3 regions of the Arthrobacter sp. QXT-31 genome follow, and region 2 is predicted to be linked to each of the others. Evidence: riboswitches for the same ligand, from Rfam matches in the RefSeq annotation. Region 2 holds a riboswitch; each other region holds the start of a gene.
What was found. A riboswitch is a leader RNA that binds a small molecule or an ion and turns the genes downstream of it on or off. The one in region 2 is predicted to bind S-adenosylmethionine.
Positions count from the first base shown of each region.

Region 1: linked by a shared signal. The riboswitch ahead of BWQ92_RS18245 (aminotransferase class V-fold PLP-dependent enzyme) and the one ahead of metX (homoserine O-acetyltransferase MetX) in region 2 are both predicted to bind S-adenosylmethionine.
Region 3: linked by a shared signal. The riboswitch ahead of BWQ92_RS11820 (DUF1737 domain-containing protein) and the one ahead of metX (homoserine O-acetyltransferase MetX) in region 2 are both predicted to bind S-adenosylmethionine.

Region 1 covers NZ_CP019304.1:4,014,222-4,016,476, reverse strand. The annotation lists gene rsgA (ribosome small subunit-dependent GTPase A) at 1-137, shown strand, start outside; gene hisN (histidinol-phosphatase) at 203-1,015, shown strand; SAM riboswitch class IV at 1,188-1,301, shown strand; gene BWQ92_RS18245 (aminotransferase class V-fold PLP-dependent enzyme) at 1,337-2,255, shown strand, end outside.
Region 2 covers NZ_CP019304.1:698,404-700,658, reverse strand. The annotation lists gene BWQ92_RS03300 (bifunctional o-acetylhomoserine/o-acetylserine sulfhydrylase) at 1-680, shown strand, start outside; SAM riboswitch class IV at 786-901, shown strand; gene metX (homoserine O-acetyltransferase MetX) at 917-2,074, shown strand.
Region 3 covers NZ_CP019304.1:2,624,008-2,626,262, reverse strand. The annotation lists gene BWQ92_RS11825 (NtaA/DmoA family FMN-dependent monooxygenase) at 1-720, opposite strand, end outside; SAM riboswitch class IV at 941-1,055, shown strand; gene BWQ92_RS11820 (DUF1737 domain-containing protein) at 1,069-1,377, shown strand; gene BWQ92_RS11815 (rhodanese-like domain-containing protein) at 1,374-1,784, shown strand; gene BWQ92_RS11810 (O-succinylhomoserine sulfhydrylase) at 1,786-2,255, shown strand, end outside.

The DNA of each region.
Region 1 (2,255 bases), 1.7 Mb from region 2:
GCGGCGTGGACGCGTGGGTGGAAGCCGGCCACGCCGGCCCCTCGGGAGCAGCACGGCTGGCGTCCCTGCGCCGCCTGCTGGGCACCGACCCGCGCGCTGAGGCCCAGGAAACCAAGGAACTCGGCAGCGTCGGCTAGCGGCCCCGGCGCTGTCCGGCCGCTACCTCCCCGCCGCGCCGGGCCTTTGAGGGTAGTTTGGAACCATGACCCAACCCGCTTCAACGTACAACGATGACCTGCGTCTTGCCCATGTGCTGGCCGATTCCGTGGACGACCAGACCATGAGCCGGTTCAAGGCATTGGACCTTCAGATCGAGACGAAGCCAGATCTGACGCCGGTCACCGATGCGGACAAGGCCGCCGAGGAGTCAATCCGCGGCCAACTGTCACGCTCCCGTCCCCGTGACGCCGTCCTCGGTGAGGAGTTCGGAAGTTCCGGCCACGGTTCCCGCCGCTGGATCATCGACCCCATCGACGGCACCAAGAACTTTGTCCGCGGGGTGCCGGTCTGGGCCACGCTGATTGCCCTCGTCGACGAGGGAGAACCTGTGGTGGGCGTTGTCAGCGCCCCGGCGCTCGGCAAGCGCTGGTGGGCGGCCAAAGGCGCCGGCGCCTACTCGGGCCGATCCCTCGCGGCCGCCACCCGGCTCAAGGTGTCCAACGTGTCCAGCCTGTCCGACGCCTCGCTTTCCTACTCCAGCCTCGGCGGCTGGAAAGACCGCGGCAACCTTGAAGAGTTCCTCCAGCTGACCGAGGATGTGTGGCGCACCCGCGCCTTCGGCGACTTCTGGTCCTACTGCATGGTGGCCGAAGGGGCCGTGGACATCGCCTGCGAACCGGAACTGAACCTGTACGACATGGCGGCGCTGGTGCCGATCGTGACGGAGGCCGGCGGCCGTTTCACCTCCCTCGAGGGCACGGACGGCCCGTTCGGCGGCAACGCCCTGGCGACCAACTCGATCCTGCACTCGGAAGTCCTGAAGCGGCTGAACCCGCAGCTGGACGACCTGCTCTAGGTTTCTCCGGCCACCGCCCTGGCGCTGAACATTACGACGGCGGCCGCCCGCTTTTGGGGGCGGCCGCCGTCGTTTCTTCGGCAGAAGGCCCGATATCCGGTTCGCGTAATAATCCGCTTAACATTCCAACCGGCTTTTTCATCGGCTCTGCCGATGTCCTAATCTCGTAACAGGTCACGAGTGCCAGCGCTAAACCCCGGTTAGCTGGCCGGCAACCCTCCATTCGCGGTGGGGTGCCCCGGGTGACGACCAGGCCGATCCGGAACGGACCCGGCAAGCGCGGATCCCCGTCACACGGGGTCCTTATCCCAGTGAGGTCCCATGACGACTGCCATCATTGCTTCCACCCCCGACGCCCTCGCGCTGGACGGCCGGTTCGCCGCCGCCCGCCGCCCCCTGGCCGCCGTCACCGGCGCCGAGATCCAGGCCCCGCTGATCCAGGGCGGCCACGTCCGCTACGCAAACCTCGACTATGGCGCCTCCGCCCCTGCGCTGTCGGTCGTCTCCGCGTACCTCAACGAGATCCTGCCGTTCTACGCGAGCGTGCACCGCGGCGCCGGCTACGCCTCGCAGATCAGCACCTCCGTGTACGAGAACTCGCGGAACATCGTGCGCGAGTTTGTGGGGGGCCGCGCCGATGACGCTGTCATCTTCACCCGGAACACCACCGACTCCCTCAACCTGCTGGCCGGCTGCCTGCCCGTGGAGGACCACCACCACACGGGCGAGGTGCTGTACCTGGACATCGAGCACCACGCCAACCTGCTGCCGTGGCAGGGCGTGCCGCACCGCAGCGTGGTGGCCTCCGAAACGCTTGAAGCCACCATCGCCAGCCTGCGTGCCGAACTGGAGCACGGCGACATCAGCCTCCTCGCCGTGACCGGCGCCTCCAACGTCACGGGCGAAATCCTCCCGATCCGCCGCCTCGCCGCGCTGGCCCATGAATACGGCGCCCGCATCGTGGTGGACGCAGCCCAGCTCGCGCCGCACCGCCGCGTCAACATCGCCGCGGACGACGTCGACTACCTCGCTTTCTCGGGCCACAAGCTCTACGCCCCCTTCGGGGCCGGCGTCCTCATCGGCCGTCCCGACTGGCTCGACGCCGGCACCCCCCACCTCGCCGGCGGCGGCGCCGTGAGCGAGGCCCGGCTCGACGGCGTCAGCTGGGCCACCGGCCCCGCCCGCCACGAGGGCGGCTCACCAAACGTCCTCGGCGCTGCCACCCTGGCCCGGGCAACCC
Region 2 (2,255 bases):
GACACGGGGCCGCCATTGCCGGTGTCATCGTGGATTCAGGAAAGTTCGACTTCGGCAAGGACCCGGAACGCTTCCCCGGCTTCAACACGCCGGACCCCACCTACAACGGCCTCGTCTATGCCCGCGACCTCGGCGCAGGCGGCGCCCTGGGTGCCAATCTGTCCTACATCCTGAAGGCGCGGGTCCAGCTGCTCCGCGACCTGGGCTCGGCGGTGTCCCCGTTCAATGCCTTCCTTATCGCGCAGGGCCTGGAAACACTGAGCCTGCGCGTGGAGCGCCACGTGGCCAACGCCGTGGCCGTGGCTGGCTGGCTTGAGGCCCGGGACGATGTGGAATCCGTCGCCTACGCCGGACTGCCGTCCAGCCCCTGGTATGAGCGCGGCCTGAAGTACGGGCCCAAAGGCACCGGCGCGGTGGTGGCCTTTACCGTGGCGGGCGGTGCCGAAGCCGGCAAGCGCTTCGTGGATGCCCTGGAACTGCACTCCCATGTGGCGAACATTGGCGACGTCCGCTCCCTCGTCATCCACCCGGCGTCGACGACGCACAGCCAGCTGACTCCGGAGCAGCAAAGCGTTGCCGGGGTTGCCCCCGGACTGGTCCGGCTGTCCGTGGGCCTGGAGCACATCGACGACATCCTTGCCGACCTCGATGCCGGATTCAGGGCCGCGAAAGGCGCCTGACGTCTCCGCCTGACCCTGTGGCTCCCGTCCCGTTTTCCGGCCGGGAGTCACACAGCCGTCACATTCTTCGCGCAGGCGTCCGCCTGTTTCGTACACTTGGCAACAGGTCATGAGTGCCAGCGACAGCCCCGGCTTGCTGGCCGGCAACCCTCCTTCCGCGGTGGGGTGCCCCGGGTGAAGACCTGGCCTGCCGGTCTGCTGACGGCGGGCAAGCGCGTAAGAAGAGGTAGTTACCTATGACGATTTCTGTCAGCCACACCGACGCTCCGGCCGGGAAGACGCCCGCAGGCGCTGTTCTGGATGGCCCCGTTCCGGACGGCACTGTCCAGTACCGCAGCATCGGCAGCCTGGAACTCGAAGCCGGAGGGTTCCTGCCGGACGTGACCCTGGCCTACGAAACGTGGGGAACGCTCAACGAGGACGGTTCCAACGCCATCCTCGTCGAACACGCCCTGACCGGCAGTACCCATGTGACGCGCGGTGCCGGGGACGAGGAGGGCTGGTGGGAGCAGCTCGCCGGGCCGGGCGCGCCAGCGGATACTGACAGGTTCTTCGTCATTTCCATCAACATCCTGGGCGGCTGTTACGGGTCCACCGGGCCGTCGTCGCCTGCCCCGGACGGCAAGCCCTGGGGTTCCCGCTTTCCGCTGGTGACCCTCCGGGACTCCACCGTCGCCGAGGCCAGGCTCGCCGACCTGCTCGGCATCAGCAGCTGGCACGCCGTCGTGGGCGGATCCATGGGCGGGGCGCGGGCCCTCGAATGGGCAGTCACCTTCCCGGAGCGGGTGCGCCGCTGCGGTGTCATTTCCGTCGGGGCCAGGAGCACGGCCGAACAGATCGCCTTCGCCCAGGCGCAGACCCTGGCCATCCGGCAGGACCGCCACTTCAACGGCGGCGACTACTACGGCGGCCCGGAACCCGCTGAGGGCCTGGCGCTCGCGCGGCGGATTGCCCACATTACCTACCGGTCCGCCTACGAACTCGATTTCCGGTTCGGCAGGAACGCCCAGGCAGCTGAGGAGCCGCTGCAGGCGGATGCCCTGGCAGGCCGCGGCCGCTACCAGGTGGAGAGCTACCTGGACCACCAGGGCAACAAGCTGGTCCGGCGCTTCGACGCCAACAGCTATATCGCCCTGACGGAGGCTCTCATGAGCCATGACGTCACGCGCGGGAGGGGGACGCTGAAGGAGGCCCTGGCCCGGGCCACCGCCGACTTCTTCATTGCCGCCGTGGACACCGACCGGCTCTACTTTCCCGCCCAGTCGCTCGAACTCGCCGAGGCGCTGCCGGGGAACGTTGACGTGCACATGATCGAGGCGCCGATCGGCCATGACGGCTTCCTCACGGAGATCGGCCAGCTGAACGGGCAGTTGCGCGCGCATCTGCTGGGCTGAGCCGTACTGACAAGTAGCCCACGGGCTGCTTTGTGCATTTATGCAGATGCGTTCTGCACTTTTTGTCGTTGAGCTTGCAGGCAATGGCAGACCATACTCGTGTGAACCGGCGTTTCGTGGTGTACCTCACACACGTTCGCCAAAGACGGTCCCAGTGGTGTCGATGAAGACGCCGAAGGAG
Region 3 (2,255 bases), 1.9 Mb from region 2:
CAGGGCAATGGCCACGTCCGCGTTCGCACCGGCGAAGGCCTTGCCCCGCGGGGAGGCCCCGGCCTGCACCAGCACGGGTTCCTCCGGCAGCGGTGCGGTGTTCAGCGGTCCCCGGACTTTGAAGAACTCCCCGTCGTGGTGGATGGGCCGGACTTTGGTGTGGTCCGCGAAGATGCCCGCCCGGGCGTCCTCCACGATGGCGTCCGGTTCCCAGCTGCGCCAGAGCTTGCGGACGACGTCCACGAACTCCTCGGCCTTCTCGTAGCGGAGGTCGTGCTCGATCTGCTGGTCCAGTCCGTAGTTCTGCGCGGCAAGGTCGCTGCCGGAGGTCACCACGTTCCAGCCAAGCTGGCCGTTGGAGAAGTGCTGCAGCGTGGCCAGCAGCCGGGCCGCGGTGAAGGGCGGATAGAAGGACGCGCTGATGGTGGGCACGATGCCCAGGTGTTCCGTGGCGGACAGCAGGTACGGCACCAGCGCCAGCGGATCGTGTTTGGGCGCAAAGGACGCCTGCGCCAGTGAGACCTCCGCGCTGCCGCCGTAGGTGTCGGGGACGGTTAGCGAGTCCTCGATGATGAACAGGTCCAGCCCGGCCCGCTCAAACTCGCGGACCGCGTGCTGGTAGGGGGCCGGTTTCTTCCAGTCGTAGCCGATTCCGTAGCCGGGTGTCCCCCAGCCCTGGACCCCGAAGCCATGGCCCACAAACCATCCAAAGTGCAGCATGGGAGTCACTGTATTCGCGGTCGGATCATTCACTGCGGCCTGGTTTCATCCGGCGTTACGGCGGGTCATCTCCCGTCATTATCCTCCCGGCCGCGGGCTTTGTAACGGCAACGCGAGCAACCCGGGCAGTCCCATGGATCAGGGAAAGTCGCGGGGTCCGTTACGGAAGATGACGACGGCGGCGGTGCGCGCCGCCGTCGTCAGTGTTACTTTTTTCGGGAGTAATGAGTACCGGCATTAAGCCCTGACTGGCCGGTCGGCAACCCTCCTTCCACGGCGGGGTGCCTCAGGTGAATACTCGGCATATCGACCCCTTCGAGCTGCAAGCGTGAGAAAAGGAGATCCGTCGTGTCAGACGCCCCCGCCGTTGCAACGCTGTCGTCCCAGCAGGATAAACCTGAGGAAAAACTGTCCTACCGCCTCGTCACGGGGCCGGATGACCGGGCGTTCTGCGAGCGTATCTCGGCAGCCCTGGCCGAGGGATACGTGCTGCACGGCAGCCCTGCCGCCACCTTCAACGGCACCACCGTCATCGTGGCCCAGGCCCTCATCCTGCCGGCAGCGATCGCCACCGCAGACGCCGCCGTCGCCACCGCCGTGGACCAGCTGGACTCCGACGAGGACCTGAGCGCGGAAGTTTACGAGGGCCACGCATGAGCTACGCCGGAGACATCACTCCGCAGGACGCGTGGGCCAAGCTTGAGGAGGGCGCCATCCTGGTGGATGTGCGCACCGAGGGCGAATGGGCGCACATCGGCATTCCGGACACCAACGCCACGGAAAATGATCCCCTCTTCATCCAGTGGACCTTTCCCGGCGGCATTCCCAACCCCGACTTCGTCGAGCAGCTGAAGCAGCAGGCCCCCGAGGACACCCGGGTGGAGCTGCTCTTCCTGTGCCGCTCCGGCCAGCGCTCCATCGCTGCCGCCACCGCCGCAACGCAGGCCGGTTTTACGGCCTACAACGTCCTCGAAGGCTTCGAGGGCGAGCCCGACCGCTACGGTGAGCGCACCGTGAACGGCTGGAAGAACCGCGGCCTGCCGACGAACCTGGGAAAGAACTAAATTGACCTTTAACCACGACGCCGCCGGCTGGAGCCCCGATACCCAGGCCGTCCGCGGCGGGCTTGACCGCACCAATTTCCAGGAGACCACCGAGCCTGTCTTCCTGAACTCCGGATTCGTCTACGAGTCCGCCGCCGCCGCCGAGCGCGCCTTCACCGGCGAAGACGAGCGCTTTGTCTACTCGCGCTACGGCAACCCGTCCGTGGCCACCTTCCAGGAGCGGCTCCGCCTCCTCGAAGGCACCGAGGCGTGCTTTGCGACGGCGTCCGGCATGTCCGCCGTTTTCACCGCGCTGGGTGCCCTGCTGGGCGCCGGGGACCGCGTGGTCGCAGCCCGCTCGCTGTTCGGTTCCTGCTTCGTGATCCTCAACGAAATCCTGCCGCGCTGGGGCGTGGAGACGGTGTTCGTGGACGGCCCGGACATCGAGCAGTGGCGCGAAGCCCTCTCGGTGCCCACCACGGCCGTCTTCTT